DNA from 2 places in the Streptomyces sp. NPDC090025 genome. Region 2 is predicted to be linked to the other one. Evidence: predicted binding sites of a transcription regulator. Region 2 holds the regulator's gene; the other holds the start of a gene.
The links. Region 2 encodes HrcA, which represses chaperone genes, less so after heat shock. Its sites were predicted from a motif close to TTNGCACTCNGNNNNNCNGAGTGCNAA; they were not measured.

Region 1: the regulator HrcA is predicted to act here: its motif matches at 2,220-2,246, upstream of groL (chaperonin GroEL).

What each region holds. Positions count from the first base shown of each region.
Region 1 covers NZ_JBIVFL010000001.1:140,720-143,974, reverse strand. The annotation lists gene ACIPXM_RS00700 (hypothetical protein) at 1-300, shown strand, start outside; gene groL (chaperonin GroEL) at 441-2,060, opposite strand; gene ACIPXM_RS00690 (cold-shock protein) at 2,434-2,637, opposite strand; gene ACIPXM_RS00685 (MoaD/ThiS family protein) at 3,170-3,255, opposite strand, start outside.
Region 2 covers NZ_JBIVFL010000007.1:68,276-71,530, reverse strand. The annotation lists gene ACIPXM_RS18210 (nitronate monooxygenase) at 1-159, opposite strand, end outside; gene dnaJ (molecular chaperone DnaJ) at 334-1,473, opposite strand; gene hrcA (heat-inducible transcriptional repressor HrcA) at 1,474-2,493, opposite strand; gene ACIPXM_RS18195 (MBL fold metallo-hydrolase) at 2,661-3,255, shown strand, end outside.

The DNA of each region.
Region 1 (3,255 bases), on a different contig from region 2:
CAGAGCCTGAAGGCGTCGCCGGACCCGGTCCGCAAGGGCGCCACGGTCACCGTGACCGGCTCGCTCCAGCACCTCACGAACGGCGCCTGGCGCGGCCTCGGCTCGCAGTCGGTGAGCGTGTGGTTCAAGCCCTGGGGCAAGACCACCTGGAAGCAGGTCGCCACCGGCAAGTCCGCGGCGAACGGCTCCGTCGCGGTGAAGACCAAGGCGAGCGCCGACGGCTGGTACCAGATCCGCTACTACGGTGACGGCAGCCACTTCCAGGCGACGAGCGGCCAGGACTGGGTCGACGTCCGCTGACCCGTCTCATGTCATGACGCCGGTCCTGTGCTCGGGACCCCGTAACGACAGAAGGGCGGCACCCCCTCAGGGGTGCCGCCCTTCCGCGTCAGCTCAACTGCTCAACTGCTCAACCGCTCATGAACTCCGATCCGTCAGGATCAGAAGTCCATGTCACCGCCCGGCATGCCGCCGGCCGGGGCCGCGGCCTTCTCCGGCTTGTCGGCGATGACGGCCTCGGTGGTGAGGAACAGCGCGGCGATGGAGGCCGCGTTCTGCAGCGCGGAACGCGTCACCTTCGCCGGGTCGATGATGCCCTCGGCGATCATGTCGACGTACTCGCCCGTGGCGGCGTTCAGACCGTGGCCGACGGCCAGGTTGCGCACCTTCTCCACGACGACGCCACCCTCGAGACCACCGTTGACGGCGATCTGCTTGAGCGGGGCCTCCAGGGCCAGCTTGACGATCGCGGCACCGGTGGCCTCGTCGCCGTCCAGCTCCAGCTTCTCGAAGACCGAGGAAGCCTGCAGCAGGGCCACGCCGCCACCGGCGACGATGCCCTCCTCGACGGCCGCCTTCGCGTTGCGCACGGCGTCCTCGATGCGGTGCTTGCGCTCCTTGAGCTCGACCTCGGTCGCGGCACCGGCCTTGATGACGGCGACGCCACCGGCGAGCTTCGCCAGGCGCTCCTGGAGCTTCTCGCGGTCGTAGTCCGAGTCCGAGTTCTCGATCTCGGCGCGGATCTGGTTCACGCGACCGGCGACCTGCTCGCTGTCACCGGCACCGTCGACGATGGTGGTCTCGTCCTTGGTGATGACGACCTTGCGGGCGCGGCCCAGGAGGTCGAGACCGGCGTTCTCCAGCTTGAGGCCGACCTCCTCGGAGATGACCGTGCCGCCGGTGAGGATGGCGATGTCGTTCAGCATGGCCTTACGACGGTCACCGAAGCCCGGGGCCTTGACGGCGACGGACTTGAAGGTGCCACGGATCTTGTTGACGACCAGGGTCGACAGGGCCTCGCCCTCGACGTCCTCGGCGATGATCAGCAGCGGCTTGCCCGACTGCATGACCTTCTCCAGGAGCGGGAGCAGGTCCTTCACGGAGGAGATCTTGGAGTTGACGATCAGGAGGTACGGGTCCTCGAGGGCCGCCTCCATGCGCTCCATGTCGGTGGCGAAGTACGCCGAGATGTAGCCCTTGTCGAAGCGCATGCCCTCGGTGAGCTCGAGCTCGAGCCCGAAGGTCTGCGACTCCTCGACGGTGATGACGCCTTCCTTGCCGACCTTGTCCATCGCCTCGGCGATGAGCTCGCCGATCTGGGTGTCGGCGGCGGAGATGGAGGCGGTGGAGGCGATCTGCTCCTTGGTCTCGACCTCCTTGGCCTGGTCGAGCAGCGCACCGGAGACGGCCTCGACGGCCTTCTCGATGCCGCGCTTGAGGGCCATCGGGTTGGCACCGGCGGCCACGTTGCGCAGGCCCTCGCGGACGAGCGCCTGGGCGAGCACGGTGGCGGTGGTCGTACCGTCGCCGGCGACGTCGTCCGTCTTCTTGGCGACTTCCTTGACCAGCTCGGCGCCGATCTTCTCGTACGGGTCCTCGAGCTCGATCTCCTTGGCGATGGAGACACCATCGTTGGTGATCGTGGGGGCGCCCCACTTCTTCTCGAGGACGACGTTGCGACCCTTCGGGCCGAGGGTGACCTTGACGGCGTCAGCGAGCTGGTTCATGCCGCGCTCGAGACCGCGCCGGGCCTCCTCGTCGAACGCGATGATCTTGGCCATGTGAAGTGGTCCTCCCGGACATGGGGTGGATAACGCTCCTGGACCGCGCCGACGCCCGCGACGGACGGTACGCGCCGAGCGGTTCCTTCCCCACTCGGTGAGCGACCTCGTCAGCCGATCCTCGTAGCACTCTCACCTTCAGAGTGCTAACGCCAATGATTAGCACTCGACCTAGGAGAGTGCAAGCGACTCAGGAGGATCCGCACCCCTCGGGCCACCCCACCGGCCACCCCACGGGCCACCCCACGGGCCACCCCTCACAAGCCTCCGCGGCCCAGGGCCCCGCACCCCCGGACACGGACGAAGGGCCCGCCCCCTCTCGGGAAGCGAGCCCTTCGCCTGGAAGTGCGTCGGTCGGCCGATCGCGCCGTGCTCAGACGGCGATCTTGACCATGTCCGCCTGCGGGCCCTTCTGACCCTGCGAGATCTCGAACTCCACCCGCTGACCCTCTTCGAGGGAGCGGTAGCCGTCCATCTGGATCGCGCTGTAGTGGACGAAAACATCCGCACCACCGTCGACCGCGATGAAGCCGTAGCCCTTCTCCGCGTTGAACCACTTGACGGTGCCCTGAGCCATGCCTAACTCCCCTATTACTGGCCCTTGCGCGGATCCGCACTTCGCGGACCCGGGTCAGACCCTGCGCCGGAACGCGTCGACCGCGGCTGAATGTATCTGTCCAACTGCCCTCTGCAACAGGTCAATCGGACGAGAATTCTGGGCACGCCGGAAAGCGGAATTAGGGAGAATCCCCAGGATCACGGGGCAAGTCGGGCCCGACAAAACGCGCAGAAGGCGCAGAAGACACGGGGGGACCAAGGCACTTTGGCTACTTCTTGTCGTGCTCGGACGCATTCTCATATGCGTCTGGCATGCGCGACGGAGGCGACTTCCCCAACTCTACCGCGCTCAACCATGCAGAATTGCCCCCTCCGCTTCTTAGCGCGGAAGGGGCAATTCAGATACTCCGGGTACTGACGAGTACGTCAGTGGCAATACGGGTGGCAATACGGGTATGTCGGACGGTCCCGACAGGCAGACGGACAGACGGGCAGACCGACAGACCGAACAGACAGGCCGAGGGACCGACGGGCCGACAGACCGACGGGGCTCAGCAGCCGCCCGCGACCGCCGGGATGATCGAGATGCCCGCGCCGTCCGGCGTGGCCGTCTCCAGGCCCTGCTCGAAGCGCACGT
Region 2 (3,255 bases):
CTCCTGGTAGAGCCCGCCGGCGGTCTTGTAGCCACCGGCGAGGAAGCCGAGCGCCCCGGCCTCGGCCACGGCTCCGACGAGTTCGGGACAGGAGGCGCCACCCGCCATGGGGGCCTGCACGATCGGAAGACGCGAGAGATCGTTCAGTGCGGTGGACATACGGGCATCGTTTCATGCCTCCCGAACGCCGCCGAATCGGCCGCGGCCCACCGCGGCCCGTCCCCCGCCCGGACCCGGGCACGCACGAGGGGCGGCCCGCGCACTGTGTGCGGGCCGCCCCTCGATGAACGTCAACCGGACTCAGCGCCCTCACGGACGCACCCGGCAGCGCGCCTAACGCCCGTTGAACGCGTCCTTCAACCGCGAGAACAGCCCCTGCTGCCCGGGCTGGAACTGCCCCAGGGGCCGCTCCTCGCCGCGCAGCTTCGCCAGTTCGCGCAGCAGCCGCTCCTGCTCCGGGTCGAGCTTGCCCGGGGTCTGGACCTCGACGTGGACGATCAGGTCGCCACGGCCGTTGCCGCGCAGGTGGGTGACGCCGCGGCCGTGCAGCGGGATCGACTGGCCGGACTGGGTGCCCGGGCGGATGTCGACGTCCTCAGGACCGTCGAGGGTCTGCAGCTGCACCTTGGTGCCGAGGGCCGCCGCCGTCATCGGCAGGGTGACCGTGCAGTGCAGGTCGTCGCCGCGGCGCTGGAAGACCTCGTGCGGGGTCTCGTGGATCTCGACGTACAGGTCACCGGCGGGGCCGCCGCCGGGGCCGACCTCGCCCTCGCCGGCCAGCTGGATCCGGGTGCCGTTGTCGACACCGGCCGGGATCTTGACCGTGAGGGTGCGGCGGGACCGGACCCGGCCGTCGCCCGCGCACTCGGGGCACGGGGTCGGGACGACGGTGCCGAAGCCCTGGCACTGCGGGCACGGCCGCGAGGTCATGACCTGGCCCAGGAAGGACCGGGTGACCTGCGAGACCTCACCGCGGCCGCGGCACATGTCACAGGTCTGCGCCGAGGTGCCGGGCGCGGCGCCCTCGCCGGAGCAGGTGCCGCAGACGACGGCGGTGTCGACCTGGATGTCCTTGGTGGTGCCGAACGCGGCCTCCTCCAGGGTCACCTCCAGGCGGATCATCGCGTCCTGGCCGCGCCGGGTGCGCGAGCGCGGGCCGCGCTGGGACGCCGTACCGAAGAACGCGTCCATGATGTCCGAGAAGTTCCCGAAACCGCCCGCGCCGAAGCCACCGGCCCCGCCGCCTCCGCCGGAGGCGGACAGCGGGTCACCGCCGAGGTCGTAGACCTGCTTCTTCTGCGGGTCCGACAACACCTCGTAGGCGGCGTTGATCTCCTTGAACCGCTCCTGCGTCTTCGGGTCCGGATTCACGTCCGGGTGAAGCTCGCGGGCGAGTCGGCGGAAAGCCTTCTTGATCTCGTCCTGCGACGCGTCGCGGCGTACGCCCAGTACGGCGTAGTAGTCCGTGGCCACTTACGACTCCGCCAGGATCTGTCCGACGTAACGTGCCACTGCGCGTACCGCTCCCATCGTTCCGGGGTAATCCATGCGGGTCGGTCCGACCACGCCGAGTTTGGCGACTGCCTCGCCGCCGGAACCGTAGCCGACCGAGACGACGGACGTGGACGTGAGCCCCTGATGGGGGTTCTCGTGCCCGATCCGCACGGTCATGCCGGGTTCCTTGGCCTCGCCGAGCAGCTTGAGGAGCACGACCTGCTCCTCAAGGGCCTCCAGGACGGGCCTGATCATCAGGGGGAAGTCATGTCCGAAGCGGGTCAGATTGGCGGTGCCGCCGATCATGAGCCGCTCCTCCTGCTCCTCCACCAGGGTTTCGAGCAGGGTCGCGAGCACGGTCGAGACCGTACCGCGGTCCTCGATGTCCTCGAAGGACTCGGGGAGGTCCTGCACCAGCTGCGGGACGTCGGCGAACCGGCGGCCCACGACCCGGCTGTTGAGCCGGGCCCGCAGATCGGCGAGGGAGGTCTCGCCGAACGGCGCGAGGCAATCGACGACCCGCTGCTCGACCCGGCCGGTGTCGGTGATGAGCACCAGCATCAGCCGGGCGGGCGCGAGCGACAGCAGTTCCACGTGCCGGACCGTCGAGCGGGTCAGCGAGGGGTACTGCACGACGGCGACCTGGCGGGTCAGCTGCGCGAGCAGCCGGACCGTGCGGCCGACGACGTCGTCGAGGTCCACGGCCCCGTCGAGGAAGTTGTGGATCGCCCGCCGCTCCGGGGTCGACAGCGGCTTGACGCCCGCCAGCCGGTCCACGAAGAGGCGGTAGCCCTTGTCGGTCGGGATGCGCCCGGCGCTGGTGTGAGGCTGGGCGATGTAGCCCTCCTCCTCCAGGACCGCCATGTCGTTGCGGACGGTCGCGGGCGACACGCCGAGCTTGTGCCGCTCGGTCAGCGCCTTGGAGCCGACCGGCTCCTCGGTGCCGACGTAGTCCTGGACGATGGCGCGCAACACCTCGAGCCTGCGTTCGCTGAGCATCGCGCACCTCCAGCTGTCGTTCCGGTTCCGGTTGCTCCGCTTTTGGCACTCACCCTGTTCGAGTGCCAGCGATCCCCCGGCCAGTGTACGGCGGCGGACATCGCTCCTGGCAAGGAGGCGGTGTCGGGGTCGCGTCGGGGTCGCGTCGGAACGGTTAGCGTCGCGCCATGGATCACGACAGGGATCACGACAGGGAGCACGGCGGGGACCACGGCGGGGACCACGGCCCGGGTCCGGGTGACGGCGACGGCATCGACTGGGCGGCGCACGGCTGGGAACGGCTCGGCCACGGCGTGGGACGGCGCCGGTTGCCGGGCTGGGACGCCACCGTGGGCCTGGTCGTCGGGCGGGACGCGGTGCTCCTGTACGACACGGGCTCGACGCTCGACGAGGGCGCCGAGATCCGGGCCCAGGCGACCGCCCTCACCGGCGGGCGCGAGGTGACGCACATCGCACTGAGCCACCCGCACTTCGACCACGTGCTGGGCACGGCGGCGTTCCCCGGGGCCGAGGTGTTCGGCGCGGTGGGCGTGGACGCGCTGCTGCGCCGGGAGGCCGACGAGCTGCGGCTCGACGCGGTACGGCAGGGGGTCGACGAGCGGGCGGCGGCGCGGGCGGCCGAGGCGCTGGTCGCGCCGCGGCACACGGTCACCGGCGAGTGGACGCTCGACCTGGGCGGCCGGCAGGTGCTGCTGGCCAACGTGGGCCCGGGGCACACCGGTCACGACCTGGTGCTGTGCGTGCCGGACGGGGCGGCCGGGC